DNA from 3 places in the Rhizobium sp. Pop5 genome. Region 3 is predicted to be linked to each of the others. Evidence: riboswitches for the same ligand, from Rfam matches in the RefSeq annotation. Region 3 holds a riboswitch; each other region holds the start of a gene.

Region 1 (10,433 bases), on a different replicon from region 3:
TCCGCCGCCGGCACGCCGGTGAACATCTCGGTCTGCTCGGGGCTGTGCTGCGGCTCAGCGACGAAGGCCGCCCAGTCTTCAAACTCCGACCAGTCGCAGCGCTCGCGAATGAACCTCTCGTCGTAAAGCCCTTCGGTGACGATCACATGTGCCAGCGCCGTCATGACGGCGACATTGGTCCCCGGCTTCAGAGGCAGGTGGTAGGAGGCCTCAACATGCGGCGAGCGGACGATGTCGGTGCGGCGCGGATCGATGACGATGAGCTTGGCGCCCTGGCGCAGCCGCTTCTTCAGCCGCGAGCCGAACACCGGATGTCCGTCCGTCGGATTGGCGCCGATGATGACGACGACATCGGACTGTTCGACGCTGTCGAAATCCTGCGTGCCCGCCGACGTGCCGAACGCCTGGCCGAGGCCATAGCCGGTCGGCGAATGGCAGACCCGGGCGCAGGTATCGACGTTGTTGTTGCCGAAACCGGCACGGACCAGCTTCTGCACCAGATAGGTTTCTTCATTGGTGCAGCGTGAGGAGGTGATGCCGCCGATCGCCTCGCGGCCGTGTTGATACTGGATGCGGCGGAATTCCGACGCCACATGCGCGAAAGCTTCGTCCCAGCTTACCTCCCGCCAGGGATCGCTGACCTTTTCGCGGATCATCGGATTGAGGATGCGGTCCTTATGGGTGGAATAACCGTAGGCGAAACGGCCTTTGACGCAGGAATGCCCGCGATTGGCCTGGCCGTCCTTCCACGGCACCATGCGCACCAGTTCTTCGCCGCGCATTTCCGCCTTGAAGGAGCAGCCAACGCCGCAATAGGCGCAGGTGGTGACGGCCGAATGCTCCGGCTGGCCGATCTGGATGACCGACTTTTCCGTCAGTGTCGCCGTCGGACAGGCCTGAACGCAGGCGCCGCAGGAAACGCATTCGGAATCGATGAACTGCTCGTGCATGCCCGATGAAACGCGCGAGCCGAAACCACGCCCCTCGATCGTCAGCGCGAAGGTGCCCTGCACTTCCTCGCAGGCGCGCACGCAGAGCGAACAGACGATGCACTTGGAAGGATCATAGGTGAAATAGGGATTGGACTCGTCCTTCGGCAGCCATTTCAGATTGATGTCGCCGTTGTTGCGGGCCTTGACGTGATTGTCGCCCTCATAGCCGTAGCGCACGTCGCGAAGGCCGACGGCGCCCGCCATGTCCTGCAATTGGCAATCGCCGTTGGCAGCGCAGGTAAGACAGTCGAGCGGATGGTCGGAGATATAGAGCTCCATCACGCCGCGGCGGATATCCTTGAGCCGCCCCGTCTGCGTGTGTACCACCATGTTTGCCGCCACTGGCGTCGTGCAGGAGGCAGGCGTGCCGGCACGGCCCTCGATCTCGACGAGACAAAGCCGGCAGGAACCGAAGGCATCGACCATATCGGTGGCGCAGAGCTTCGGCACCTCAATGCCCGCCTCCATCGAGGCGCGCATGACGGAGGTTCCCTCAGGCACGCTGATCTGCTGTCCGTCGATGGTGAGCGTCACCATGGTCTCGGATTTCGAAGCGGGAGTGCCGTAGTCGATTTCATGGATGAGAGACATGGTCGGCCTCCTGTATGGAAATGGAATTGAGCAAGTCACGCCAGAACGATGTCATTCGGCGGCCTCCACGATCGGCGCCGGAGAAAAATCCTCCGGAAAATGCGTCATGGCGCTTACGACGGGATAGGGCGTGAAACCGCCCAGCGCGCAGAGCGAGCCGAACTTCATCGTGTTGCAGAGATCGGCAAGCAGCACCCGGTTCTTCTCCGGCTCGATGCCTTGAGCAATCTTGTCCACCGTCTCCACCCCGCGCGTCGATCCGATACGGCAGGGCGTGCACTTGCCGCAGCTTTCGACGGCGCAGAATTCCATGGCGAAACGCGCCTGCTTCAGCATGTCGGCCGTATCGTCAAAAACGACGAGGCCGGCATGACCGATGAGCCCGTCTTTGGCGGCGAAAGCTTCGTAATCGAAAGGCGTGTCGAACAGCGCCCGCGGGAAATAGGCGCCGAGCGGCCCGCCGACCTGCACGGCCTTGACCGGCCGGCCCGTCGCGGTGCCGCCGCCAATCCGATCGACGATATCGCCGAGCGAAAGACCGAATGCCGTCTCGTAAAGCCCGCCGTACCGGACATTGCCGGCAATCTGCAGCGGGATCGTGCCGCGCGAGCGGCCCATGCCGAAATCGCGGTAGAAGGCGGCGCCCTTTTCCATGATGACGGGCACGGAGGCGAGCGAGATCACGTTATTGATGACGGTCGGACAGTCAAACAGCCCCTTATGCGCCGGCAAGGGCGGCTTGGCGCGCACGATGCCGCGCTTGCCTTCGAGACTGTTCAGCAGGGCAGTTTCCTCGCCGCAGACATAGGCGCCGGCGCCGGTGCGGACCTCCATATCGAAGGCGCGGCCCGAGCCGAGCACCGAGAGGCCGAGAATACCGGCCTGCCGGGCGATGCCGATGGCCGCCGTCATCGCCGCGATCGCATGCGGATATTCCGAACGTGTATAGACGAAGCCCTTGGTCGCTCCGGTCGCGAGCCCGGCGATCGCCATGCCCTCGATCAGCACGAAGGGATCGCCTTCCATGATCATTCTGTCGGCAAAGGTGCCGCTGTCGCCCTCATCGGCATTGCAGACGATATATTTGCGGTCCCCGGCGGCATCGAGAACGGTTTTCCACTTGATGCCCGTCGGGAAGCCCGCGCCGCCGCGTCCGCGAAGGCCCGAATCGGTGACTTCCTTGACGACTTCGGCTGGCGTCATCGAAACGGCGCGGCGAAGGCCGGCAAGGCCGCCATGCGCTTCATAGTCCACGAGCGAAAGCGGATCGGTGATGCCGCAGCGGGCGAAGGTCAGGCGGGTCTGTTCCTTCAGGAACGGGAGGTCTTCAACCTCCCCGAGACAGAGTGAATGGCCGCCGCCGCTCATCATCCCGGCGTCGAACAAGGCGGGCACGTCTTTCGCCTTCACCGGGCCGTAGCCGATGCGCTTGCCGGCAACCTCGACTTCAACAAGCGGTTCCAGCCAGAACATTCCGCGCGAGCCGTTGCGCACGATCTCGGCATCGAAGCCGCGGGCGGCGATCTCCTGGGCAATCGCCTTTGCCACCTTTTCGGCTCCGAGCGCCAGCGCAGCGGCGTCGCGCGGAACATAAATCTTGATTGTCATCGGCGAACCTCCGCGACGAGTTCTGCCGCAACCTGATCGTCCACCCGGCCGTAAACCTCGCCGTCCAGCATCGCCGACGGGGCGCAGGCGCAAAGCCCGAGACAATAGACCGGTTCCAGCGTGACGCTGCCGTCGAGCGTCGTCTGATGAAAATCGATACCGAGCAGCGTCTTGACGCGCTCGGCAACCGCATCACCGCCCATCGACTGACAGGCTTCGGCGCGACAGAGCTTCAGCACATGCCGCCCGGCGGGATGATCGCGATAATCGTGATAGAAGGTCATCACGCCATGGACCTCGGCGCGAGAGAGGTTCAGCTCCTCTGCAATCACAGGCAAGGCTTCCTGCGGCACATAGCCGAATTCTTCTTGAACTCCGTGCAGAATCGGAAGCAGCGGCCCTTCGAGGTAGCGCAAATCGGCCACGATGGCACGAGTGCGCGTTGCAATATCGCCTTCGGCGATATGAATGGTCATAAGGCAGCCCTCCCGACGGCTTGCTCGTTGCGGAATGGCGGACCTCCCCAGCCGAGTGCATTCCTCGGCGAAGCATGGCAAGGAAGCCGCTGACGATCAATAAAGCTGTTCTGTTGGTCGATAGTTTTTTTCTATCAAAGTTCCTCGTCCTGTACGAGCACCCTCGCTTCGTGCAGCAGCGCCGACACAAGCGGCGTGAAAGGTTCGCGATAGGAGGCGACAAGACCAACCAGATGATGCGCCTCCGGTTCGACGATCGGGATCATGCGGATTTCCACCGGAAATCCAAAGGACTTGGCGACGTTGCGCGGCATAATACTCGCCCAGCGCCCCGTCCTGACATGCGAGAACAGCACGATCATCGAATTGGATTCCAGCGTCGGATGCACAGCGGCGCCGGCCTCCGTCAGGTGGCGGTTGATGATGCGGCGATTCTGCATGTCGGCCGTCAATAGACAAAGCCGAAGATCGCCAACCTCCTTCCAGGTCACATTGTCGCGATCGGAGAGCGGGCTGCCCGCGGCCGTAATCAGATGGTAGCGCTCCGCATAGAGGGGAACGGTCGTGACGCGGCCGAGCGGCTCGTTTTCGAGATAGGTGATGCCGGCATCGATTTCGAGATTCTCGAGCATGCTCAGCACCTGCAGCGAATTTCGCGACACGATCGAGAAGGTGACACCGGGATGGCGTTCCTGGAAGGGCGTGGTGATGCGCGACAGCATGGCGAGCGCCGTTGGAATTGCGGCGAGGCGGATGTGGCCGGAAAGGCCTCGGCGCGCCGCGCGCATCTCCTCGCGCATGGTGCGGGCGTCGCCGACGATGCGCCGGGCCCATTCGAGCACCCGCTGCCCCTCCGGTGTCAGCCCCTGGAACCTCGAACCACGCTGCACCAGCATGACGCCCAGCTGATCTTCGAGTTGCCGGATGGCGGCCGAAAGCGTCGGCTGCGAGATCCCGCACTCCTCCGCGGCGCGGCCGAAATGCTTTTCATTGGCAAGGGCGATAAAGAATTCCAGCTTGTCGATCATTCGGGCTCCCGCGACATTTCGCGTCAGAGCTTATCTTCGACATAGCGGCCGCGCTCCGCAAGGGCGGGTGCTAACTGTTTTCCGCAGCCGGAAAAAGATCGAACAGCGATTCGAGAAAAGCAAGGACGCTGACGTTGCCGATGCTGTAATAGATCAGCCTGCCGTCGCGGCGCGTATTGACCAGCCCTTCCAGCCTGAGACGCGCAAGCTGCTGCGAGACCATCGCCTGCTGTATGCCCAGAATATTCTCGATTTCGCTTACCGTCCGCTCCTCACTCGCCAAGATGCAGAGGATCAGAAGTCTGGTCTGATGCGCCAGCGCTTTCAGAAGATGACTCGCTTCGTGGGCTTTTTCAGCGAGCTTATGCAAGTCCTGGCCGGTCATCCCCGGCTCCGGTTTAGGCAACGGCATACGAAATCTCGGAAGGGAGGCGATGAGGTAGATCAGCACAGTAGCATATTCGCAGAAGCGAATTGGCCAAAAGTGATGAAATGCCAAAAAAAGTCCAAACAAATCAGCAGATAAGCTGACCGCCATTGATCTCGATCACCTGGCCAGTGATGTATCCCGAAAGCGAAGGAGCGGCCAGGAACAGATAAGCCGGCGCACAATCTTCCGCCGTGCCGAGCCGCTGCAGCGGGATCGATTTTCTGGTCTGCTCCAGCTTCTCACGGGAAGAATAACGCTCATGGAAGTCGGTCTCGATCGTTCCCGGCGAAACGCAGTTGACGCGGATCGCGTCCGGCGCAAGCTCGCGGGCAAGTGCCTTGGAATAGGTCGCGACGAAAGCTTTCGAGGCCGAATAGATCGAAGAACCCGGGCTGCCGCCGGTCAGCGCCGAAATCGAAACCGTATTGACGATGGCAGCCCCTTGAGCCGCCTTCAATGCCGGCAGCAATGCCCGCGTCAGCGCCACCACCGACGTCTGATTGAGCCGCACGACCGCCTCGTAATCCGCATCGGTCAGCACGTCGGCAGGAAAACGGCCTAGCATGGTGCCGGCATTGTTGACGAGCACATGCAGCTCGTCGAAGAAAGCCAGAGCATCCTCCGCAAATCCGGCCGCCCCGCCCGGAGCGGAAAAATCGGCATGCAGCAGCAGTGCCCGTCTTTCCGATTCCGCCGTCAGCAGGAAATCCGGCAGGTCGCGACCGGGCTTCCGCCCAGTATGAACGATCACCTTCGCGCCGCAGTCCAGAAATTGCCGGGCCACTTCGAGGCCGATGCCGCGGCCGGCGCCGGTCACGACGACATTGCGATTTTCAAACAGTCTGGGGTGGAACACGAAGCCGTCCTCCTCGCGGACCAGGCCGCCGGTTGCGTCATGTGCCCTAACATATGAGCACGCCCACCGAAAGGAAGGCGCGCATCGATCTTTCCCGAGAGATTTGGTCTTTCCGGAGAGAAGTTGCGTCCCGGGCGGACTAGCTTTCGGCCTGGAGGAGCCGCGCCCCCGGCCCTTCCTTGCCGAGCCGGTCGCCGGGATTGCGCAGCGGACAGCTCTCGACCGACAGGCAGCCACAGCCGATGCAGCCGGTCAGGCGGTCGCGCAACAGGCTAAGCTGCCTGATTCGCTCATCGAGATCGTCCTTCCAAAGGCCCGACAGGATCTGCCAGTCGATAGCCGTCGGCGTGCGTCCCTGCGGCAGGGATTCGAACGCCGCCTGGATCTCCGAAAGCGGAATGCCGACCCGCTGCGCCACCTTGATGATGCCAAGCCGGCGAAGCACGTCACGCCCGTAACGACGCTGGTTGCCGCGGCTGCGAATGCTGGAGATCAGCCCCTTGGTTTCGTAAAAATGCAGCGCCGAAACGGCAAGGCCGCTACGCTCCGCCACTTCGCCGACCGTCAGGAGCTTGCCAAGCGCGGTTGTCGGAATCCTATCCATTGCCCCTTGACCTCAATATTAGTTGAGGTTTTATAAGCCTTGCTCCATCAGTCGTAAAGCCCAATCGCGCGAAGGAGCGACGCATGAAAACACGTCTGGATGACGGCGAGGCCGGACGGCCTGCGCTCGTCATTGCTCGCGTCAATCGTCTCGATGCTGAGATGGCCGCCTGAGGCGGAAGGCTCCGGTTCCGTTCCCGGCAGGTACGGAACCCTGGGAGCACCCGGGCAGGCCGTCCGCCCGGGTGTTTTCCCATCTCTCAGCACATCCCACCATGCGGACATGTCCGCAATTTTGCGGTTGCAGGACGAAAACCCCGGTGATAATTTCCGGGCCGATTAACAGGGGAGCTCCGTGTCGCCGGGGCTGAGATGCGAGGCACGAGCTTCCGGACCCTTCAAAGCTGATCTGGGTAATGCCAGCGGAGCGAGGTCCACATGTTTTCAGGCGCACAAGTGTCACTCTATCCGATGTCCGGCAATTTCGTCGGCTTCGTCCTCGATGCCGTAAAGGCGCTCGATCCCTTCTTTGCCGCTATACGTACCGGCACCTCTGACCGCTCCAGGAATTTCTGCACCACGCTGGGTGGCGACGCCGGCGCCGTCTTCGCCAACGGCCCGACGAAAGCCTGAAACCGAACGCTGATGAGATCGTCGCACCCATCGGATTCGCGCCTTTCCGCTCTCGGCAACGCCCTGCACCGGGGAATGCCCGCATTGCTGGCCGGTTGCGCCTTTCTGGCGGCATGGGAGCTTTATGTCGCTCTTTCCGGCATCAAGCCTGCCATCCTGCCGGCACCTTCCCGCATCCTTCTCCAGGGTTGGCTCAATCGCGACACGCTGATCGCCAACACCTGGCCGACGCTCGGCGCCACGCTCGGCGGCTTCGCCCTGTCGCTTGCCTTCGCTTTCGTCTCGTCGATCCTCATGGATTTCGTGCCCTTCATGCGCCGGGCATTGCTGCCGATCTTCATCGCCAGCCAGACCTTGCCGCTGGTGGCGATCGCCCCGCTCGTCGTCCTCTGGTTCGGTTTCGGCCTGTTGCCGAAGGTCCTGCTCGTGGCGCTCGTCACCTTCTTCCCGCTGCTCGTCGCCCTTCTGCAGGGCTATGAATCAACCGACCGCGACATTGCCGAACTGCTGAATTCGATGAAGGCGAGCCGCTGGCGGATCTTCTGCCTGGCCCGGCTCCCCTCCTCGCTACCCTATTTTTTTGCTGGCCTCAGGATTTCGATCACCTATGCCGTCGTCGGCGCGATCTTTGCCGAATATGCCGGAGCGGCAAGCGGCCTCGGCATCTATATTCTCAACGCGAAGAACAATTTCCGTCCCGATCTCGTGCTCGCAGCCGTCGTCGTCAGCGCCCTGTTGACACTCTGCCTTTTCGGCTTGACGCTCATCGTCCAGCGCCTCGTCATGCCTTGGCAGTCATCCAAGGAGGGCCGCCGATGACCGACGGAATGGTGGAACTGCGCAACATCTCGAAATCCTTCGACGGCATGAAGGTTCTCGGCGATATTTCGCTCGGTGTTACAAGCGGCGAGTTCGTTTCGATCGTCGGCCCGTCCGGCTCGGGAAAATCGACGGTGCTGCGATTGCTGACACAGGCGCTTCGGCCCGATTCCGGCACGATGCTTTTCAACGGTACGCCACTGGAACAGACGCCGCATTCCTTCGCCTTCATGCCGCAGCGCGATGCGCTGATGCCCTGGCGGCGTATCATCGACAATGCAGCGCTCGGCCTGGAGGTAAAGGGCATAAGCCGGCGGGTGGCCCGCGCCACCGTCGCGCCCCTGTTCGAACGTTTCGGCCTTGCTGGCTTCGAACGCCACTACCCTTCCGAACTGTCAGGCGGCATGCGCCAGCGCGCGGCACTCCTGCGCACCGTCATTCAGAGCCAGGACATGCTGCTGCTCGACGAGCCTTTCGGCGCGCTCGATGCGCTGACGCGGACGCAGATCCAGGAGTGGCTGCAGGGCATGTGGACCGAACACCGCTGGACGGCGCTGCTGATCACCCACGATGTGCGCGAGGCCGTGTTTCTTTCCGACCGGATCTATGTGCTCTCCGCCCGTCCGGCGCGCATCATCCGCGAATTCCGCGTTCCCCTGCCCCGTCCGAGAACCATTGCCGATCTCGGCTCGCCGGCGGCTCAGGCGATCGAGACTGAAATCCTGCAAACCCTGCTTCACCCTCACGAGACCTGAGGAGGTCACCATGCTGCTTCTTACCCGCCGTCAGACGATCTTCGCCGCCATCGCGGCAAGCCTTGCCGGCCGCCCCGCCTTCGCCCAATCGGCACCCGCGAAGGTTCGCATCGCGCTCGACTGGACACCCAACACCAATCACATCGGCATCTATGTGGCCCAAGCGAAGGGCTTCTATGCCGCCGCCGGCCTTGATGTCCAGATTCTGCCCTTTGCCGATACCAGCGCCGGAACGCTGGTATCCAACAGCGTCGCCGACTTCGGCATCTCCAGCGAAATTGAGGCTCTCATGCAGCGCGCCGCCGGCGGCGACGTGAAAATGGTCTACGGTATCGTCCAGACCGAAACCGCACGGCTAATCTTTAAGGGCGGGCGCGATGACATCAAGAGCGCTAAGGATCTCGACGGCAAGACCTATGGCGGCTTTGGCGGGACCTGGGAAAGCGCACTGATCTCCTCGATGATCCGCAACGACGGCGGCAAGGGCGAGTTTAAGACGGTGACGCTCGGCACTTCCGCTTACGAGGCGCTGGACAATGGCTCGATCGATTTCACGCTGGAGATCTATACTTGGGAAGGCGTCGCCGCCGAACTGGAAAATCGAAAGATTGCCCGCTTCCACTATGCCGACTACGGCGTTCCCGACGAGCAGACGACCGTCATCGTCTCCAGCGACGCCTATCTCTCCGCAAATCGGGAGAACGCCCGCGCCTTCATCCAGGCGACGCGCCAGGGCTATGCCTACTCCGTAGACCACCCTGAGGAAGCCTGCGACCTGCTGATATCAGGAAGCAACGGCGCATTGATGAACACGGCACTGGTGAAGGCCTCGCAGAAAGCACTGATCGACGGTCACTATCTCAAATCGGAAACCGGTGTGATCGGCACGCTTGATCCGGCAAAGGCCGCCGCCCTCGGCAGTTTCATGGTCGAGAACGGCATCCTGGCCGATGCCAATGGCGCCACGCTCAAGGAGAAGCCGGACTTTTCCACCTACTACACCAACGAACTCCTCGGCTGAGTTCGCCCTGACGCATGTCACTCAAGACCGTGCAGCAGTTTGCGGTCACGGCATGCGGAATGCAAAGACCGAAAGCGCGCAAGCGAATCTGAAAGATCGTGACGCGCTTTAGCCTTGCCCGCTGCGGTTTTACGCGGCAAAATCGCGCGGGCAAGGGGAGGCAAGATGCAACAAGACAAGAGACTGGCCGGAGCGGACTTCCTACGCGCGACCGCCTGTCTTCTGGTGCTTGCCCACCATCTCGTGCTCCGGTTGGATATGCGCAGGATCCCGGACGAGCTGGCGCCAACCGCGCACATTGTCCGCTTCGGCAATTTCGGCGTCGCCATCTTCTTCGTGTTGAGCGGTTTCCTTCTCGCCCATCCCTTCTGGCGAGCGCTCGACGGCGGCGAAGAGATGCCGAGCCTCCGGCATTATACGATCCGCCGGGCGGCGCGCATCGCTCCGGGTTTCTGGTTCGCCGCCACCGTCGGCTTCATCCTCAGCCTGACGCTGCTCGGCTTGCCGCTGACGCCCGAGCTTATGCTCCGCTACCTCTCCGGACTGCTGTTCATGAGCCAGTGGCATTGGCGCACGCTTTTTCCCGTTGAAGTCGGCGGGCCGCTCTGGTCCATTCCTTTC
Region 2 (10,433 bases), on a different replicon from region 3:
GCGTTCGACTTCCTTCTTTGAGACTATCAGCGTGACCATTGAAAATCCGGCCAGAGACCTCGCAGGCAGCGAGCACGAGAAGGGTGTGCTTCTCATCATTGCCGCGACCCTTGCCTGGAGCGCGAGCGGTGTTTATTCGCGGCTCCTGACCACCGACGTATGGACGGCGATCGCATGGCGGTCGTTGTTCGGAGGCCTGTTTCTGCTGATCCCCTGCCTTTTCCTCGAAGGGGGTATCTCGCGGCGGCAATGGCGATCCGTCTTCCATCCGTCAGGACTTGCGATGATCGCGTGCCAGACGTTCAGTCAGGGATGCTTCATCGGGGCGCTCTACATGACCACCGTCGCCAATGTGACGATGATCTATGCGACGACGCCCTTTATCGCGGCCTTGTTCGGCTGGCTCATCCTCGGAGAGAGGGTCGCCAGGCGGACGCTGATCGCCGGCGCCGTTTCCCTCTTCGGCGTCGGCGTCATCGTCGCTTCATCGATCGGCGGCGGCACCGGCTGGGGCGATCTCCTGGCGCTCGGCATGACCGCGTCCTTCGCGCTCGTCATCATCATCCCGCGCATCAGCCCCGGCGTACCCAGCTTGCCGCCGACTGTCGTCAGCGCCTTCCTGACCCTTGTCATCTTCGCGCCCTTCGGTTCGGTCGGCTCGCTCGATCTGCACAACTGGCTCGTCCTTGCCGCCTTCGGCGCGACCAATTTCTCGCTGGCGCTGGTGCTCTTCCTTGCAGGGGCGAAGCGAATGCCGCCGGCGGAAGCCGCATTGATCGGCACGATGGAAATCGTGCTGACACCCTTCTGGGTCTGGCTGCTGTTTTCCGAACAGCCGCCCGTCGCCACCTATTTCGGCGGAGCGATCATTCTCGGCGCCGTGTTCTGGCACACGGCACTCGATGCCAAGCGCAGCCGCCGGTCGTACGACGGCTAAGGCCCCACGATCAAATCTTTGAAACGGTCCGGAAAACCGCCCTATTCCGGGAAGCAAATCTTTCTTTCGGGCAGTAACCCGCCGCGACTTCGCCGACTGTCGTCTTTGAGTTGCGCCCATGTCGTTTTTTCGGGCGCTGTTTTCCGCCCGGCGTGGTTTGTTTGTGATGTTCTAGGCGCCGCCTCGCGAGTTGGCGACTTGAACCATTGGGAGACCGGTCTGACGCCGGTGCCGTCCCGCAGAGGTAGAACAACTCAATCCTGACGGAGATCGCCGGAAAGACATCCGGAAAGGTGCCGAGATGGATCGAAAGGAGGTTCTGGAGCCCGAAAACAGCTCTTTGCGCGGCAGATCTGCGGACTGCGGCGGACGATGGCGAGCGGAACGACAGACCAACCTATCGTGTCACTCTCTCCCCCATCCAGCCTGTGCTGCCTATCTGCGAAATTCGAATGTCGCCCGGTGCGGCGTTGTGAATACCGGCCTGCAAAGGAGGCAGACCGGAGGAAAAGATTGCCGTCGACTGCATCGGTTGCAGTTCGAGGCATCAAACAAATGGGAGGAATCCATGAGCAAGAATAGAGGCGTCGTCTATCTCCGGCCGGGCAAGGTCGAGGTTCGCGATATCGACGATCCGAAGCTGGAGGCGCCTGATGGCCGCCGCATCGAGCACGGCGTCATCCTGAAGGTGATATCGACCAATATCTGCGGTTCCGACCAGCACATGGTCCGCGGCCGCACGACGGCGATGCCGGGTCTGATCCTCGGCCATGAAATCACCGGCGAAATCATCGAGAAGGGTATCGACGTCGAGATGCTCGAAGTCGGCGATATCGTCTCGGTTCCCTTCAACGTCGCCTGCGGCCGTTGCCGCTGCTGCAAATCCCAGGATACCGGCGTCTGCCTGACGGTAAACCCGTCCCGCGCCGGCGGCGCTTACGGCTATGTCGACATGGGCGGCTGGATCGGCGGACAGGCGCGTTACGTCACCATTCCTTACGCAGATTTCAACCTGCTGAAGATCCCGGATCGGGACAAGGCCATGGCGAAGATCCGCGATCTAACCATGCTCTCCGACATCCTGCCCACCGGCTTCCATGGCGCGGTGCGCGCGGGCGTCGGGGTCGGATCGACCGTTTATGTCGCCGGCGCCGGTCCTGTGGGTCTTGCGGCTGCGGCTTCGGCTCGCATCCTCGGCGCTGCGGTCGTCATGATCGGCGATTTCAATAAGGATCGTCTCGCACACGCGGCGAAGGTCGGCTTCGAGCCGATCGACCTGTCCCAGAGCGATCGCCTTGGCGACATGATCGCTCAGGTCGTCGGCACCAACGAGGTGGACAGTGCCATCGACGCGGTCGGTTTCGAGGCGAGGGGGCATTCGGGCGGCGAACAGCCGGCGATCGTGCTCAACCAGATGATGGAGATCACCCGCGCCGCCGGTTCGATCGGTATCCCTGGCCTCTACGTGACGGAAGATCCGGGCGCTGTCGACAATGCCGCCAAGCACGGCAACCTCTCGCTCCGCTTCGGCCTCGGCTGGGCCAAGGCCCAGTCCTTCCACACCGGCCAGACGCCGGTGCTGAAATACAATCGCCAGCTCATGCAGGCGATCCTCCACGACCGGCTGCCGATCGCTGATATCGTCAACGCCAAGGTCATCCCGCTCGACGATGCCGTCCAGGGCTATGAGAGCTTCGACCACGGAGCGGCGACGAAATTCGTCCTCGACCCGCATGGAGACGTGGCGAAAGCCGCCTGACCTTCAGGACCGAAACAGAGATGGCCGGACAAGAGCCGGCCATCTTGCATCGATCACACCAAAATACGGTCGGCGGCTACTCAATGCTGAACGGGAAATATTTCGCGTTGATCATGTCATAAGTCCCGTCTTCCTTGATCGTCTTCAAGGCGGCGTTCAGGCGCGCCAGACGCTCGCCATCATCCGGGCGCAGCGCAATTCCGGCGCCCTCGCCAAAATAGGTCACATCGACCAGATCCGGTCCCTTGAACTCACAGCAGGTTCCTGCCTTCGTGTTCGCAATCCAGTCGTAGATCGCAAGCTTGTCTTCAAGGATAATGTCGACCCTTCCGTCCGACAGCCCCTTGTACAATTCCGGCGACGACCGGAAAACCGTCTTCTTCATATCGGGATAAAAATGCTTGGCGTAGGATTCCTGCGCCGTCGACGACGTCACCCCGAGGATTTTTCCACTCAGGGCGGCAGGGCTGATATCGCTGATCGGCGAATCCTTGCGAGCGATGAATACTGACGGACTGTTGTAGTATTTCTCAGTGAAAGCAACCTTCTGGCGCCGCTCAAGGCTCATCGACATGGATGAGATGATTGCGTCGTATTTGCTGGCAATGAGATCCGGGATCATATCGTCCCACTTCTCGATGATGAACTGGCACTCGAATTTGCCCACTTCGCAAAGGGCATTGGCAACGTCGATGTCGAAGCCCTGAAGCTTGTTGTTCGCATCAAGGTAGTTGAAGGGCGGAAATGCGCCCTCAACAGCAATTCTCATGGGGGTCGGATCCTGCGCGGCCACCGGGAGCGGTAAGACCGCAGCTAAAAGGATACCCACGCCGCCCGCCATCAGCGTTCCGCGCAACATAGATTGAATGGACATGCGCAGCATCGTCGGGAACTCCTTCGTGCGTCATCGATCTCGCCAATAGTGCGCCTTAGCTTTTAATTCTACGTGAACGCTTCCTTGTTACTGTCGGTGACGGCGCCCGCTTCCCGTGGTGTTCAGGGGTCTACGCTTGCACATCGTTCGTCCTCCCAGTTCCGATACGTTTCAGCAATCCTGGATAGCTTCGGGCAGAATTCTCTTTCTCATCGCCGTCAGCGGGCTCGGCGCAATCGGACTGGTCGTGCTCTCGGCTTTGTGGGCGGGAACGGAGAGCGACGCGGCGGCCCTCGACCGCCAACGCCAGCTGGTCAATGCGCGCCTGCGAGAGCAGGTCACGCAGGTAGCCCATGTCATAGGCCAGTTCGGCAACGGCTATCTCGCCCGCGTCCATCCGGCCTCCCGGGCGGCCGGAGTTTCGTCCAGCCTCGATATGGTTCTGACGACGGCGACAGGAAGCGCGATCAGCCAGACCGCAATGTCCGCTTTCGGCTACGATCAGGCTTTTGTGGTCGATGAGCAGGCTCACCTGCTGATGATGGCGGACGCCCAAACGGAAAAGCGCTATCGCTGGATGAAGCCTCTCCTTTTGCCGCTCCTTCAGGATGCCCGCCTTGCGGTTAACCAAGGCGCGATTTCCAATGAACGAACACCGTCCTCAATGGAAAACCGCCTTGCGAACGCGGCGCGTCCCAACCGTGCCCTGGCCAATCTGATGCGGCTGGAAGGTCGTCCGACGATCGTCGGAGTCGTGGCCATCAACGAAGCTCCGCAGGGACAAGATCAGCCCACGCGGCAATTCCTGATCGTCGTGCGGTTTATCGATGGCGCGGCACTGGACGAATTGAGCCGGCAGCAGGGCCTCAATGGCGCACGCTTCGCGCGCACCGCAGATGCCGACGAAAACGAGGTTGCGTTTCAAATCGACGCGACGTCAAACGGCGAACCGATCGGCTTCATCGTCTGGCGGCCCGACCTTCCGGGCTCGAGGGTGATCGGCCGGCTGATGCCGGCGTTATCCATTGCCGCCTTGGTGATCGCGGTCCTGTTCTCGGTCTTGCTCGTGCGCTTGCGCAGCAGTCTCGGCGATCTGAAGAAGAGCGAGCTTCATGCCAGGCAGCTTGCCCTGCACGATGTGCTGACCGGCCTTCCCAATCGCGCAATGTTTGCGATGCGCTTCGACGAATGCCTGGCCGATACGCAAGATTCGGTCGAGCGCTTCGCCGTCGCGCTTCTTGACCTCGACCGGTTCAAGGCTGTGAACGACACGTTCGGCCATGCCGCCGGCGATGAACTGATCAGGATGGCGGCCGAGCGGGTCCGATCGCTTCTTCGTCCCGGTGACACGCTTGCCCGGCTTGGAGGGGATGAGTTTGCCTTGCTTCTCCGGGATATCGACGACGATCAAATTCTGCCGGCAATATGCGAGGCGATCGTTGCCGAACTCGCGAAGCCCTTCCCGCTTTTGAAGGGCGAAGCGGTCGCGCGGGTCGGTGGCTCGGTAGGCGTGACCGTCGTGCCGGATTCCGGGCGGAACGCGGACGACATCATGCGCTATGCCGACGTCGCGCTTTACGAGGCGAAGGTTGGCGGAAGAGGCGAATGGCGGGCCTATTCCCCATCCATGGACGGCGGCAGGAACGCACGCGACATTCTCAAGAACGAATTGCGGGAAGTTCTGGCCAAAGGGGTGGCTTCCGCTCACGGCACCCAACCCGATCCGATCGCAAACAGGCCGGATTTCGGATCGCTGGAAGTCCATTATCAGACGATACATCGCGCGGAGAACGGATATCGGGCGTCGGGTGCCGAGGCGCTCGTGCGTTGGCGCCACAGCCAACGCGGGCTGCTGACGCCTGCAAGCTTCATCCCTGTCGCCGAGGAGGGCGGCCTCATCGACGCGCTCGGTTTCTGGGTGCTGCGTGAGGCCTGCAAGGCCGCCTGCAATTGGCCTGAGAATGGTTTCGTCGCCGTCAACGTCTCCCCCTCCCAGTTGAGGAGACCAAATTTTGCCGAGGAAGTCTTCGCCGTGCTTCAGGAGACCGGGTTGGCGCCATCCCGGCTTGAACTCGAGCTCACCGAGTCCTCGCTGATCGAGGACAACTCCGACGTCTACACGGTGCTGAAGTCGCTAAGGAGCCGGGGCGTTCAGATTTCGCTCGACGATTTCGGAACCGGCTATTCGTGCCTCAGCCACCTGATGCGCTTCGATATCGACAGGATCAAGATCGATCGATCTTTCGTCTCGCTGCTCGGCTCCAAAGCCAATGGGGCAGCCATCATCGGCGCCATGGTCGCGCTCAGCCGCAACCTCGGGATCTCGACGACGGCCGAAGGGGTCGAGACAGAATATCAACGCGACTTTCTGACGGCGCTGGGCTGCACCGACCTCCAGGGCTATTTCTTTTCGAAGCCCGTCCCGCTTTGCGAACTCCATTGTTTCCGGCAGCCCGAGGGCGCGGCCGGGCTAGTCAGGATCGTTCCAAAAGCTATCGCGTGAGGGTGTTGCCTTCCTCCGGTGGGGAACTTTCGTCCCAGGCCACGGTTAGCGCCGGAGGTCAGCGGAGGAGGCGATGGGCGAGATCGGTGAGTGGCGGCACCTTTGCGTCGACATGCAGCGGATGTTCGCCGAAGATACGCCTTGGCACGTTCCCTGGATGGCGCGGGTCTCTCCGCAGATCGCTGAACTCGCCGGCAGGCACCCGTCCCGGACGATCTTCACGCGCTTCATGCCACCCCAGCATGCGGACGACATGCCGGGGAAATGGCGGGACTATTACCGGAAATGGTGGATGATGACAGGTGAACATCTGCCGCGCGACCTCGTCGAGCTGGCTTCACCGCTGGCGCCGCTGGTTCCGCCGGCAAGGCATTTCGACAAACGCACTTATTCACCCTGGGTCGACGGGCGCCTTCACACGATCCTTCAGTCCGAGCGGGTCGACACGCTCGTCATCACTGGCGGTGAGACCGATGTCTGCGTGCTTGCCACGACGCTCGGCGCGATCGATCTTGCCTATCGCGTCATCGTGCTGAAGGACGCCGTCTGCAGCAGCGCCGACGATACCTATGACGCATCGCTGGAACTTCTCCACGATCGGTTCTCCGTGCAGCTCGATCTCATGAAGACCGAGGAATTTCTGAGCGGTGTCGGCTGAGCACACCCACCGGCACGATGCGATCCGCGGCGCGCCGAAGATTTCCGCGGCATAACCGGATCGAAGCTTGCTGCCGAGCGCACGGTCATCTTGTGTGCGTCAGCGCCACTCACTAGGAAGGCAGGAGATCCGGTCTCCACGAAGAGGCGGCAAACCCGATACTATTGATTTTAAGGGGGAATATATGCGTCGAGCCATTCAATTATTGCTGACTGTCGTCATTGTCCTGGCCGTGGTGATTGGCTTCCGCTGGTACCGCTATGTCACCAATGCGGAAAGTCCCTATGATGAGGTCGGCATCGAGTTGAACAGCCGCATGCCCGGCCCGATCAATGAATGGGGATGCGTCACGCTGCATGCCACGTTCGCTAACGCCTTGCCGCCATATGGCTGTCAGGATAGCGCGGATGCTCGCAAGTGGCGGTAGGACCACCCGGATCGCGCCTGACTTCATCACGTTACGCCTCAGTTCCAGGGTTGACATGAACTCGGCCGAGGACGTAGCCTCCGCAGCATTCACCAGGGGGGTCCCGGCAAGGGGCTGAGATACTGCTAGGCAATACGGCTTTGCCGATTGTGGGCGCAGTGACCCGTTGAACCTGATCCAGTTCATACTGGCGTAGGGACGGTGCAAGCGCTCGAAAGGCATTGGATTCGATTTTCGAATCCGGGCCGGCGTCTTTCCATCATTCCGGCGTGAGGACTGGGTCTCCAAACCAATTTGGAGCCTCAACCATGACAATTGCCGCCAAGAATCTTCACCCGACTGTCACTACCGGCCCCTTGCCGGCATCTCGCAAGATCTTCGTTCCAGGAGAACTGCACCCCGATATCCGCGTGCCGATGCGGCAGATCAGCCTCCATCCGACCTCGGGCGAACCGCCGGTAACTGTTTATGATTCCTCCGGTCCCTATACGATCGAAGGCGCCGACATCCGCATCGAAGAGGGTCTTGCCGCATTACGCCGCGACTGGGTGCTCGCCCGCGACGACGTCGAGCCCTATGAAGGCCGCCACGTCCGTCCCGAGGATAATGGCTTTGCCAGCGGCGACCGGCTGACGCCCTCGTTTCCGGCCAGACGTCAGCCGCTGCGGGCCAAGGACGGCCAAGCAGTCACGCAACTGGCCTATGCGCGCGCCGGCATCGTCACGCCGGAGATGGAATTCATCGCCATCCGCGAAAATCTCGGCCGCAAAGCGCAGGCCGGCGCGATGCTTCGCGACGGCGAGAGCTTCGGCGCCCACATTCCCGATCATGTGACACCGGAATTCGTCCGTCAGGAAGTCGCCGCCGGCCGGGCGATCATTCCCGCCAACATCAATCATCCGGAAGCCGAACCGATGATCATCGGCCGGAATTTCCTGGTAAAGATCAACGCCAATATCGGCAACTCGGCGGTCACCTCATCGATGGCGGAGGAGGTCGAGAAGATGGTCTGGGCCGCCCGCTGGGGCGCCGACACCGTCATGGACCTTTCCACCGGCCGCAACATTCACAATATCCGCGAATGGATCATCCGTAATTCACCGCTGCCGATCGGCACCGTGCCGCTTTACCAGGCGCTGGAAAAGGTCGAGGGCATCGCCGAAAACCTCAGCTGGGAAATCTATCGCGATACCCTGATCGAACAGGCCGAACAGGGCGTCGACTATTTCACCATCCATGCAGGCGTGCGGCTGCATTACATCCCTCTGACGGTCAACCGCGTCACCGGCATCGTTTCGCGCGGCGGCTCGATCATGGCCAAGTGGTGCCTGCATCATCATCGCGAGAGCTTCCTCTACGAGCATTTCGAGGAAATCTGCGACATCTGCCGCGCCTATGACGTCTCCTTCTCGCTCGGTGACGGCCTGCGCCCCGGCTCGATCGCCGACGCCAACGATGCGGCACAATTTGCCGAACTCGAAACGCTCGGCGAGTTGACGAAGATCGCCTGGGCAAAGGATTGCCAGGTGATGATCGAAGGGCCTGGCCATGTGCCGATGCACAAGATCAAGGAGAACATGGACAAGCAGCTCGCCGTCTGCGGCGAGGCGCCCTTCTACACGCTGGGGCCGCTGACGACCGACATTGCGCCGGGTTACGATCACATCACCTCGGGGATCGGCGCGGCGATGATCGGCTGGTTCGGCACGGCCATGCTCTGCTACGTCACACCGAAGGAGCATCTCGGCCTGCCTGACCGCAACGACGTCAAGACCGGCGTCATCACCTACAAGATCGCCGCCCATGCCGCCGATCTCGCCAAGGGCCATCCTGCCGCGCGCATTCGTGACGATGCGCTGTCGCGCGCCCGCTTCGAGTTCCGCTGGGAAGATCAGTTCAACCTTTCCCTCGATCCCGAGACGGCCCGCTCCTTCCACGACGAGACGCTTCCGAAAGAGGCGCACAAGGTCGCCCATTTCTGTTCGATGTGCGGGCCGAAATTCTGCTCGATGCGCATATCGCACGATATCCGGTCGGAGGCTCAAAAGGAGGGACTGGAAGCCATGGCCGCCCGTTACCGCGATGGCGGAGACCTCTATGTTGCGGTCTCTTCCACCGAAGCTCCGGATGCTTGAGATGCGCATCCTTGTCAAAGGGGCCGGCGTCGCCGGCCTTGCCGTCGCGCACGAACTGCTCACCCGCGGTGCCGAGGTAGAAGTTGTCGACCCGCACGCAAACTTCGATCGCGCCGCGTCCTGGCTTGCGGGCGGCATGCTGGCACCCTGGTGCGAGCGGGAAAGCGCCGACGAGGCCGTGCTCCGGCTCGGAGCGCAGGCCGCCGCGCTTTGGGAGGCGATCCTGCCGGGGTACGTCACCCGCAACGGGACGCTGGTGGTCGCCCCGGCGCGCGACCACGGGGAGCTGAAACGCTTTGCCGGCCGGACGAGCTGTTATCGATGGGTCGACGAGGAAGACGTTGCCTCGCTCGAGCCGGCCCTTGCCGGACGGTTCCGGCAAGGGCTGTTTTTCCCGGAGGAAGCGCATCTCGATCCCAGGCAGGCGCTGCACGTGTTGAAAGAAAAATTGGCGGCGCAGGACGTTGTTTTTTCAGTCGGCGATGCGGAGGAAGACGATTTCTCCGATATCGTCGATTGCACGGGCGCTGCCCGCATCGGGCAGGTGAACGATCTGCGCGGCGTGCGGGGCGAGATGCTTTATCTGCGTACCGATGAGATAGAGCTTTCACGGCCTGTCCGCCTGCTTCATCCCCGCATCCCGGTCTATGTCGTGCCGCGCGGCGACGGCCTCTTCATGGTCGGTGCAACGATGATCGAGACCGATTACAGCGGGCCGATCACCGCACGCTCGCTGATGGAACTGCTGAACGCGGCTTACACGCTGCATCCGGCCTTTGCGGACGCCGCGCTTGTCGAAACCGGCGCCGGCATTCGCCCGGCCTTTCCCGACAATCTTCCGCGGGTCATACGGGAAGGCAATGCCGTCGTCCTCAACGGTCTTTATCGCCATGGTTTCCTCCTGGCGCCCGCAATGGCTGCAAAAGCCGCAGATCTCGTCTTTTCCGGACGGACGAAGCAAAGGAGTTCCCAATGCGTCTGATCATCAATGGCGAACCTCAGACAATCGCCGCGACCACCCTTTCGCAGCTGTTGGCCGCCCTCGATTACGAAGGCGAGTGGCTGGCGACTGCCGTCAACGGCGAGCTTGTTCACCGCGAAGACCGCGAAGGGCACGCTCTGAACGACAATGACAGGATC
Region 3 (10,433 bases):
CGGGAAGGAGGCCCAGAGCCTTTTCGTGTAGGTGTGCTGCGGTGTCCGGTAGATCGCCTCGGCGCTGTTTTGCTCGACGAGCTGGCCAGCGAGCATGATGCCGATGCGATCGCAGAACTGCACCATCAGTCCGAGATCGTGGGTGATGAACAGCACGGAAAAGCCGAAGCTGCGGCGCAGCTCGTTGATGCGCTGCAGGATCTCGCGCTGAACGACGACATCGAGCGCCGTCGTCGGCTCGTCCATGACGACGAGCTTCGGGTCGAGCGCCATGCAGATGGCGATGACGATGCGCTGGCGCATGCCGCCGGAAAACTGGTGCGGATAGTCGCGCATGCGGTCCGGCGCGATATCGACGAGCTTCAGCATCTCGGCGGTGCGCTCGCGGGCTTGCGCGCGGCCCATATTCTTGTGGGCGCGCAGCACGTCATAGAATTGCCTTTCGATGCGCAGCACCGGGTTTAGCGAGTTCATAGCGCTCTGGAAGACCATGGCGACTTCGCGCCAGCGGAAGGCGCTGAGCGCCTGCTGGTCGAGGCCGAGCACGTCGCGGCCGTCGAGCAGGATGCGGCTCTCCTTCCGGATCAGTGCCGGCGGCTTGTGCAGTCGGCTGATGGCGAAGGCGATGGTGCTCTTCCCGCAGCCGGACTCGCCGGCAAGGCCAAAGACTTCGCCGGGCGCGACATCGAAGCTGACGTCGTCGACGGCGCGGAAATCCTTCTCTTCGCCGATATAATCGATGGTGAGGTTCCTCACCGAAAGCAGCGGCTGGGTCACAGGCGGCCCTCCCCGGAACGGACGAGCAGCGACCAGCGCTTCAGGTGATTGCCGGTGCGCAGACGCGGATTGGCGATCTCGTCGACGGCGAAGTTGAGCAGCGACATGCCGATGCCGAGGAAGGCAAGCGCGAAGCAGGGCGTGAGGATATCCCACCATGCGCCGACCGAAAGGGCGGAAGCCTTCTGCGCATTGTAGAGCATCGTGCCCCAGGAGATCGCTTTGGGATCGCCGAGGCCGAGAAATTCCAGCGTCGCCTCGGTGATGATAGCGAAGATGACGCTGCCGATGAAATTGATGCCGACGATCGAAATCACGTTGGGGAAGATCTCTGATGTCATGATGCGCCATTGCGGCTCCCCCATCATTTCGGCCGATTTGACGAAATCCTTCTGCTTGACGGAAAGCGTCTCGGCGCGCGTGACGCGCGCACCCCAGGCCCAGGAGGTGGCGCCGAGGATGAGGGCGATGACGACGGGGCTGGCCTGGCCGATGAAGGCGGCAAGCACCAAGAGCAGCGGCAGGTTCGGAACGACCAGCACCATATTGGTGAAGAAGCTGATCACCTCATCCGTCTTGCCGCCGCGATAGCCGGAAATGATGCCGAGCGCGGTGCCGACGAGCGTGATCAGCAAGCCGGCGCCGAAGCCGACGGCGAGCGAGGTGCGGGCGCCATAGATCAGCCGGGCAAAGACGTCCTGACCGATGCGCGTCGTGCCGAGAATATGGTCGAGTGACGGCGCCTGGTGGGGTCGTCCAGTGCGGGCGGCGGGATCGTACTGCGTCAATAGCGGGGCTGCGATCGCGACGATGAGGATGAAGGCGATAATGGCGAGGCCGGTGAGCGCCTTGCGGTTTCGAAGCAGGGTCTTCATCTCATGCTCCCTTCAGCCGCGGGTCGAGCAAGACATAGCTGACGTCGACGATGAAATTGGCGATCAACATGGTCGCGGTCATGATGAGGAGCTGGCCCTGGATGACGGGATAGTCGCGGGCGAGGATCGCCTGATAGAGAATGTTGCCGAGGCCGGGATAGTTATAGACGACCTCCGTCACCAGCGAGCCGCCGAGAATGGTGCCGATGGCGATGGCAAGGCTGGAAACGGTCGGCAGCAGCGCGTTGCGCGCCGCATACCAGAGCATCACGTTCCGGTCAGAGAGGCCTTTGGCGCGGGCCATGACGATATAGTCCTCGCCGAGCAGGTTGATCATATTGTTGCGCATGGTGACGGTGAAGCCGCCGATCAGCACGGTGCAGAGGGTCACCATTGGCAGGATGCCGTGATAGGCCACACTGCCGATATATTGCAGGCTGAAGGCCGGATCGAGCGACGGGTCGGCGGCATAACCGTTCGGAAACCAGCCGAGCGTGAAGCCGAAGATGAAGAGCACGATCAGCGAGGTGACGACTGCTGGTACCGAGGTCGCGAAAATCGCGCCGACGGAGACGACGACATCGAACCTGCTGCCGCGCCGCCAGGCGGCGACGATGCCGAGGAAGGTGCCGAGCGCGAAGCTCACGATCGTCGCTGTGCCCATCAGGGCGATGGTCCAGACGAGAGCATGGCCGAGCACGGAGGTGACCGGCAGCGGAAAATATTTGACCGAGCGGCCGAGATCGCCGGTGAAGATGCTGCCGAGATAGGTGAGATACTGCTGCCAGAGCGGGCCGTCGACGAAGCCGAAGGTGAGTTTCAACGCCTGCAGGCTTTCCGGCGGCAATTCGGTGCCGGCGCTCGAAAACATGATCTGCACGGGATCGCCCGGCATCAGCCGGGGCAGGAAGAAATTGATCGTCGCTGCCGCGATGAAGGCTGCCATGTAGAAGACGAGGCGGCGAAGCAGAAAAGCCATGGGAACTCCGTCGTGACGGGAGCGGCGCTTTTAGATGAGCGTGATGTCATCCGAAAACCGCTTACACTTTTCGGCATCATGTTCTGACACCGCTCCCGAGAGCATGATGCTTATTTCACCGGTTCCAGGGCGAGCAGGTTCAGCAGGCGTGCCGGATTGGTGCGCGAAATCGACGGATTGACGAAGGGATTTTCCTTGGTCGACCAGCCGGTGAAGCGCTTGGTGTTGTACTGATACCAGTTCGGATTGTTGAAGACCGGAATCATCGGCATGTTTTCAGCGACGATGCGCTGCGCCTTGTTCATCGCTTCCTTCTGCTTGGCAAGGTCGGCGGTCTGGGTGAACTCGGTGACGAGTTTCTCGACCTCGGGGTTGAACCAGCGCTGCGCGGTGAAGCGGGTCTTGCCCTTGTCGGAAGCGCTGAAGGCACGCTTGTAGGGATAGTAAGGCGAGGCAGAGGCCGGCAGGCTGTTGATCGCCGCATCGAACTTGCCGCCGATGAGGTTGCCGGTCCAGACGGCTTCCTCGGGCGTTTCGATCTTGGCGTCGATCCCGACCGCCTGCATGCCTTCGACGGCGATGTTGACGGTATCGACCCAGTCCGTCCAGGAGTTCGGAACAATGATGGAGAAGGAGATCTTGCTGCCGTCGGGATTGTCGCGGAAGCCGTCGCCATCCTTGTCCTTGTAGCCGGCCTCGTCGAGCAGCACCTTGGCGGCGCCGGCGTCATAGGTCGCGTACTTGCCGAAGTCGGCCTTGATGGAAGGGTCCGCCCAGCTCTTGTAGAGCTCGCCCATCAAGCCGGGGTCTTCGTTCAGCGTCGGGTAGCCGTAGCCGGCGACGTCGATCATCGTCTTGCGGTCGAGCGCCATGCCGACGGCGCGGCGGAACTTCACGTCGTTGAAGGCCTTCTTGTTGTTCTCGTTTGCTGTTTCCAAGTTGAACAGGAAGGCGACCATGCTGCTCGGCGAATACCAATAGTGGAAATGCGCCGAGTCCTTGGAGACATAGACATTGTCGATGTCGGGAATGAAGGAGACACCCCAGTCGAGTGTGCCGTCGGCGGTTGCCGTCAGGATCTGGTTGTTGTCGGCAAGCTGCGGAAAGCGCATGCAGTCGACCTTGAGATGCGCGTTGTCCCAGTAGTTCGGGTTGCGGCACTGGTCGTAAGTCTGGCCGGTGAAGCGCGGCACTTCCGTCAGCGGGCCGCTGCCGACCGGGTCTTCGTTGGCGAAGGTGACGGGATCGGCGACATCCTTCCAGACATGTTCGGGAACGATTGGCAGTTGCGAGATCTGCTCGGCGGCAAGCGAGCTCGGATTGGCCAGCGTGAAGCGCACCGTCTGGGCGTCGACGGCTTGCACATCGGTGACGAAGGTCCAGATGCTGACGAAGTCGAGCGCCGGGAATTTCTTCAGGTAATCATAGGTGAACTTGACGTCGGCTGCGGTCAGCGGCTTGCCATCAGACCATTTCAGGTTCGGGCGCAGCTGGAATTCGATGCTCTTCAGATCGTCGGAGAGCTTGAAGCTTTCGGCCAGACGATAGACCGGCTTGTTGCTGTCGAAGCGATTGAAGATGACGAGAGGTTCATAGATAAAGTCGAGCGTCGACTGGCGCGACGAGGTCTGGTTGAACGGATTGAAGTTGCGCACCCAGGTCGTCGCCGGTTCGATATTCGCGGTCAGGATCGTCTGCGCCATGGCGGATCCCGAAAGAAGCGTCAGTGCAGCGGCTGCAAGAAGATATTTTTTCATGTTCTATTCCCCTTTTTCTTATGAGTGAGATATGACGGTCAGGCGGTCGACACGCTGGCAAACATGTCTTCGACTTGCCGGTGGGCGGCGCGATAATCGATCTTGAGATTGCCCAGACGGGCCTGGCCGGCGGCGATGCGCTTCAGGGCGGCGTCCGTCAGCGGGCGGGCGGCCTTGGCGGCAGCTTCGCTTTCGGGAATGTCGCCATGGCTGTGGAGCGCGATGTCGAAGCCGGCGTCGAGCACTTGTCTGACGCGTTCCGGCAGGGTGCCCGCGAGCGATTCCATGAAAATGCAGTCGGAGACCAGCACGCCCTCATAGCCCATGTCCTTGCGGATCACGTCGTGCATAACAGGCGAGATCGACGCCGGCAGCTCGGCGTCGTAAGCCGAATAGACGACATGGGCGACCATCGCCCAAGGCGTGTCCTTCAGCGCGACGAAGGGTTTGAAATCGGTGGCGGCGAGCGTCTCGCGGCTGGCGTCGACGACCGGGCGCTCCTTGTGGGAATCAAGCGTCGCGCGGCCATGGCCGGGAATATGCTTCATGACAGGCATGTTGCCGGTCTCGAGCAGGCCGTCGACCACCTCGCGGCCGAGGGCTGCGATGAAGTCGGGATCAGGGCCGAAGGAGCGGGCGCCGATGACCGCGCTCGTCGTCTCGAAAACGAGATCGAGAACCGGCGAGCAGCCGCTGGAAAGGCCGAGTTCCGTCATCATCGCGCCCATGGCCCGGGAGGAAAGGCGCAGCGCTTTTTTGCCGAGATCGAAATCGCGGCGCGCAAGTTCGGCGAATTGGCCGAAGCTGCGGAAGAGCGGCCAGGGGCCAGCATCGAGATGCTGCACACGGCCGCCTTCCTGGTCGGTGAAAACAGGCGCATCATCGCGGCCGACGGCTTCGCGGAATCGTTCGATCAGGCGCTTCGTCTGCTCCGGCTCGCGTTGATTGCGCCGGCCGACGAAGAGGCCGAGCGGATTTGTCTCGCGGAAGAGGGCGAATTCATCATCCGAAATGACGGGGTTCGGAAGGCCGACGAAAAGGGCGAGCGGGGTCGAGGACAATTCTGTAACTCCGGTATCAGATGGTCATTTCGGCGCGCTTCTCAGCATGCCTTCGTAAATGCCCTTGTCGGGGGCGGGGATGACAATTGCGCCTGCCGTTTTGGCGTAGAAATCGACCGGGCCGGCATCGCCGATGAAGGCATAGGCATGACCTGACGTTTTCATGGTCTGAAGGCAGGCGGAAAAGAGGGCGAGCCCGATACCCTTGCCACGCGCCTCCGGGGCGACGCCCGTTGGGCCGAAGAAACCTCGCGCGGTGGTGTCATAACAGGCAAAGCCGAGCAGTTTGCCCGCTTCCACGGCGATCAGGCAGGCAACTGGCTGGCGGGAGAAGGCGACCGAGACTTCACTTGCCCAATTCTCGCTGAACTGTTCGCGAACCCAGTTGACGACGAGATGAAGTTCCGGGGGAAGGGCCGGACGGATGGAGGCAGCGACATCGTCGGCCTTTTGTTTCAGTTCGGCGAGCTTGGTGGAATATAAGCTCACAAGCAGGTCTGGCACCTGTTATTCCTCCCAATATTCCGCTATTACGGAATGTATACCCTTTTAATGTTATAGACTTGGCCATCTGGCCGAGCTTGTCAACAGGGTTTTTCAAATGGGCCGGGTGCGGTCTCCCGCTCCGAAGCCGGCGTTCAACGCAAGGTGGATGACGAACGGAAAACGGCCCGGGGAGGGCCGGGCCGTTTTCTTGTTGCGCTTTTTGACGGGATTACCGGATAGCCGGTTATTCGCCGTGTTTCCAAAGTTCATGAAAATGCTGCACCGGACCATGGCCGGAGCCGACGCTGAGACTTCCGGCAGCTGCGACAGCGCCGGCGAGGTATTCCTTGGCGATGGCGACGGCCCGCTGAACCGGGGCACCCTTGGCAAGTTCGGCCGCCAGCGCGCTGGAGAGCGTGCAGCCGGTGCCGTGCGTGTTCTTGGTCGGCACGCGCGGAGCTTCAAACCAGTGGAGGCCATCGGCCGTGGCCAGCACGTCGGGGCTTTCATCGCTGTCGAGGTGGCCGCCCTTGACCAGTACGGCGGCCGGGCCAAGTGTGCGAAGCCTCTCGGCCTGTTCCGACATTTCCGCTCGGTTGGTCGCGACGGCCTGGTGCAACAGGGCGGCGGCTTCGGGCAGGTTCGGGGTCAGCAGGGTTGCAATCGGCAGCAATCGGCGGGTCAGCACGTCGATCGCCTCAGGCGCGAGCAGGGCCGCGCCCCCTTTGGCGATCATCACGGGATCGATGACAATGGGAATGCCGCGCCGGTCGGAGAGCGCTGCGGCGACGGCTTCGGCGATTCCCGCATTGGCAATCATGCCGATCTTGACGGCGTCGACGCGCACATCGGCAAAGACGGCATTGATCTGATCGGCGACGAATTGCGGTGGGACCAGATGCACGCCGGTGACGCCTTGTGTGTTCTGCGCCGTCAATGCGGTCAGCACCGCCATGCCATAGACGCCGCGGGCGGAAAGAGCCTTGAGATCGGCCTGGATGCCGGCGCCGCCCGAGGGATCGGAGCCGGCGATGGAGAGAACGTTGCGGATCATGGACGGACCTTTCGGATTTCGGCGGCGATGCGGCGCGTGGCTGCCTTAGGGTCCGAAGTGCCGCAGATTGCAGAGACGACAGCAAGCCCCTTGGCGCCGGCTGCGAATACTTCGGCCACATGTTCGGCCTTGAGCCCGCCGATGGCGACAGATGGCACCGGAGAAGCCTTTACCAGTTTCGCAAGGCCGTCAAAACCGATCGGCTGCTTGTGATCGGCCTTGGTCGGCGTCGCAAAGACAGGTCCGACGCCGGTATAATCGAGGAGATCGGGATCGACGGCTGCGGCAAGCAGTTCGGTTTCGACCGAAAGGCCGAGGATCATTTCGGGGCCGATAATCATTCGCGCTTTACGGGCATCCATATCCTCCTGGCCGATATGCAGGCCATCGGCGCCTATGGCAATCGCCGCCTCGACGTCGTCGTTGACGACGAGGAGGGCGCCGGTTCCAGCTAGCGCTTGTTTCAAGGCGCGGCCGGTCTCGATCATCCCGGCGGTGCCGGCATGTTTGTCGCGCAACTGCACCATCGTTGCGCCACCGGCAACGGCAAGACGCGCCGTCTCGACCATGCCGATCCCGGCGCAGAGATCGGGATCGAGCACGAGATAGAGCGAAAGGTCGAAACTTTTCATGCGGGCGATATCCTTGCCCTGGCATCGAGCGTTTCGGCATCGATCGCGGCCAGCGCATCGAGGAAGCGCCAGGAGAAGGAGCCGGGGCCGGCCGCACCGAGTGCCGCATCTTCACCGGCGACAGCGAAGGTTGCGAGGGCTGCGACCGTCGCGCCGAAGATATCTTCGGGCGCGGTCGCGGCGAAGGCGCCGACGAGGCAGGTGAGCGAGCAGCCGAGCGCGGTGACCTGCGGCATCAAGGCCGATCCGCCCGCAATACGCACCGCCTTCTCACCATCGGTCACGAAATCTACCGCGCCGGTGACGGCGACGACCGCCTGCTGCCGCCTCGCGAGCCGTCGGGCCGAATCTTCTGCATGCTCGACGGGATCGCGGCTGTCGACACCCTGGCCACGGCTCTCGCCGCCAGCAAGCGCGATGATTTCGGAAGCATTGCCGCGGATGACGGTGGGGTTGAGCGCCAGGAGATCGGCGACCGCACTGCGGCGGAAGGCCGTGGCGTAGTGGGCGACCGGATCGAGCACCCAGGGTTTCCGAGCCGCGTTCGCAGCCTTGGCCGCAGCCCGCATGCCTTCGATCCATTGCGTCGAGAGCGTGCCGATATTGATGGTCAGTGCGCTCGCGATCCCGGCGAATTCGCCGGCTTCCTCAGCGGCATGCACCATGGCCGGCGAAGCGCCGGCGGCGAGCAGGACGTTCGCGGCGATGTTCATGGCGACGTAATTCGTGATGCACTGAACGAGCGGCGGCTTTTCCCGCATCGTCTTCAGCATCGTACCCGGCGTGGTCTCGGTCTGCATATTGCCCCTTTCAGGCGGGGGCAGGCACGGGGCGGTTCATGCGGGCAAAGCCCAACCCCGAGCGACTCCCTCCGCCGGCATGATCCGGTTCAGGTTCGAAGGGTGCTTCTCAGCCCGTCTTTCGACGGACGCCCCTGTCTCTCATCAGGCTCTATTTTGCAGAGAACGGGGTGCATGTCACCCCGAAAATGACAATTCTGCGAACGCTGCCATGCGGCGAATTATCAAAGGCGATCAGCCGACAATGGTTGCCAGCAGTCGGCCGACCTCCTCGTTCGCGACGTTGTTGTGAGCATCCGAGGTGGCTGTCTTGATGATGTATTTGTCAGCCAGGAAGGTGTTCACCTTGCCTGGCTTCGGCGCGAAGACGGCATCCGTATCGTCTGCGACCGCCTGTCCCGCCTTCAGGTGCTGCGGACCATTCGCCCCCATCGCGCCGAACGCATCATTCGCATCGCCAATACCCTTTGCGATATCGCGCGACAGGCGCGAGGCCAGCGCATAGGCGAGCGTGCAGGCAAGATCGTTGTGGGTGTGGGTGACGCAGATTGGCCCGGTCGGCTTGCCCACGACATCAGGAAAGGCGCCGGCGAGGCCCGGCTTGATCTCTTTGGCAAAGCCATTATGCGAGAAGGCGCCCTGCAGCAAAGTGAGCGAGAAGAATTCCAGCTTGGTCACGGGCGCGAGCTTGTTCGCCGCCGCCGAAACCAGCCGGGCGCCAAAACTGTGGCCGACGAGATGCAGTCGGATCTGCCGCTGCAACACGAGTTTCGACAGCACGCTTTCGGTCAACGCCTCGCCGACGATGCCGGCGCGGTTCTTCATCTCGTAGTAGGTCAACTGGTTCAGGAACCGCGCGACGGCTGCTCTCGGCCCGGAGATCAGGCCCGAGACGACGTCGCCGAGACCCTGCGTCTTGCCGACGGAGCTTTCGATATTGAAGGTCGGCGGCGGGACCAGCCCTTCCATCAGCACCTTGGCGCTGTTGGCATCCTCCGTCGCGAGCGCGATGGGCTCGGCATCGGCCTTGAGTTCCGTATCGGCTCCGGGATAGCCAATCGCTTTGTTGCCTTTCCTGACGAGGAAGAGCGATGCCGTTTCATCGAGGGTCTTGGCCGCGGCGCGCGCTCTTTCGACCGTGGCAGTGCCATCCGAGCCGAAGAGATCCTCGAAATCGGCCAGCACCTCGTCGAAAACCTTGTCATCGATATCCCTGATTTCCGCTACCGTTCCACCGGCTGCCTGGGCGCCGCCGCCTGATGTCACCAGCGTCTGCTCATCGAAATTGGTGCGATAGGCCTTGGCCGGCCAGACGACGCCGGCGACGACAGTGCGGCGCGCCTTGTCCGCAGCAAGCTTCTTGCAGGCATTCGCCCACAGCGTTCCGTAGAGCGTTCGGGCGTCGTCCTTGGTGTTCTTCCAGCCATGTGACATCACCACGAGATCGGTGATATCGGGCTGGTTCAGCAGCGCGGCGAGCTTTCCCGTCAACGTGGGATCGATCGCACCGTCCCTGTCGAATTCGAGCCATAGGAATGGCGAGGGGCCAAGCGTGTCCATGCGTCCTCCTTACACAGCTTGCAGCGTTCGCATCAGATCGAGAAGCCCGGCGCCCTGAAACTCCGGCCGCCGCTTGAGGTCGGTCGCAGCGCCGACGAAGATTTCCTTGACGCGTTCGGGCTGGCCGAGAAATTCGCGCCGGACCGACAGAAAGGCGGCGATCGCACCGGAGACGTGCGGTGCCGCCATGCTCGTGCCGGTATCCTCCCGGAACGGCGCCTCGTCAGGCTTGTCGGCGTCATAGAGCGCGCAGGAAATGATGCGCTCGCCGGGGGCGACGAGATCGGGTTTCATGCGCCCGTCCGCTGTCGGCCCCTTCGAGGAGAAATAGGAGACGCCGTAGGTATGCGGCATGTCGCGATGCGTCGAGCCGACGGTGATGGCGAGCGCGGCATTGCCGGGATCCATGATCGTGCCGCTATGGGCCGCGCGCTCCACCGCGCCGGAAAATT

Evidence for each region. A riboswitch is a leader RNA that binds a small molecule or an ion and turns the genes downstream of it on or off. The one in region 3 is predicted to bind thiamine pyrophosphate.
Region 1: linked by a shared signal. The riboswitch ahead of NE852_RS32770 (YkoF family thiamine/hydroxymethylpyrimidine-binding protein) and the one ahead of thiM (hydroxyethylthiazole kinase) in region 3 are both predicted to bind thiamine pyrophosphate.
Region 2: linked by a shared signal. The riboswitch ahead of thiC (phosphomethylpyrimidine synthase ThiC) and the one ahead of thiM (hydroxyethylthiazole kinase) in region 3 are both predicted to bind thiamine pyrophosphate.

Annotation. Positions count from the first base shown of each region.
Region 1 is NZ_CP099399.1:3,692,755-3,703,187, forward strand. It holds gene fdhF (formate dehydrogenase subunit alpha) at 1-1,583, opposite strand, end outside; gene NE852_RS20325 (NADH-quinone oxidoreductase subunit NuoF) at 1,635-3,191, opposite strand; gene NE852_RS20330 (formate dehydrogenase subunit gamma) at 3,188-3,667, opposite strand; gene NE852_RS20335 (LysR family transcriptional regulator) at 3,802-4,695, opposite strand; gene NE852_RS20340 (helix-turn-helix transcriptional regulator) at 4,766-5,107, opposite strand; gene NE852_RS20345 (SDR family NAD(P)-dependent oxidoreductase) at 5,211-5,981, opposite strand; gene soxR (redox-sensitive transcriptional activator SoxR) at 6,121-6,585, opposite strand; TPP riboswitch at 6,919-7,032, shown strand; gene NE852_RS32770 (YkoF family thiamine/hydroxymethylpyrimidine-binding protein) at 7,023-7,217, shown strand; gene NE852_RS20360 (ABC transporter permease) at 7,230-8,036, shown strand; gene NE852_RS20365 (ABC transporter ATP-binding protein) at 8,033-8,791, shown strand; gene NE852_RS20370 (ABC transporter substrate-binding protein) at 8,802-9,812, shown strand; gene NE852_RS20375 (acyltransferase) at 9,978-10,433, shown strand, end outside.
Region 2 is NZ_CP099401.1:393,262-403,694, reverse strand. It holds gene NE852_RS27630 (DMT family transporter) at 32-937, shown strand; gene fdhA (formaldehyde dehydrogenase, glutathione-independent) at 1,506-2,696, shown strand; gene NE852_RS27620 (transporter substrate-binding domain-containing protein) at 2,773-3,579, opposite strand; gene NE852_RS27615 (bifunctional diguanylate cyclase/phosphodiesterase) at 3,686-6,073, shown strand; gene NE852_RS27610 (cysteine hydrolase family protein) at 6,147-6,731, shown strand; gene NE852_RS27605 (hypothetical protein) at 6,916-7,158, shown strand; TPP riboswitch at 7,243-7,375, shown strand; gene thiC (phosphomethylpyrimidine synthase ThiC) at 7,467-9,293, shown strand; gene thiO (glycine oxidase ThiO) at 9,295-10,275, shown strand; gene thiS (sulfur carrier protein ThiS) at 10,266-10,433, shown strand, end outside.
Region 3 is NZ_CP099400.1:239,070-249,502, forward strand. It holds gene NE852_RS25000 (ABC transporter ATP-binding protein) at 1-777, opposite strand, end outside; gene NE852_RS25005 (ABC transporter permease) at 774-1,652, opposite strand; gene NE852_RS25010 (ABC transporter permease) at 1,654-2,631, opposite strand; gene NE852_RS25015 (ABC transporter substrate-binding protein) at 2,742-4,388, opposite strand; gene NE852_RS25020 (glycoside hydrolase family 3 N-terminal domain-containing protein) at 4,427-5,449, opposite strand; gene NE852_RS25025 (GNAT family N-acetyltransferase) at 5,474-5,953, opposite strand; gene thiD (bifunctional hydroxymethylpyrimidine kinase/phosphomethylpyrimidine kinase) at 6,180-6,989, opposite strand; gene thiE (thiamine phosphate synthase) at 6,986-7,621, opposite strand; gene thiM (hydroxyethylthiazole kinase) at 7,618-8,421, opposite strand; TPP riboswitch at 8,471-8,567, opposite strand; gene NE852_RS25045 (hypothetical protein) at 8,656-9,981, opposite strand; gene NE852_RS25050 (S8 family peptidase) at 9,991-10,433, opposite strand, start outside.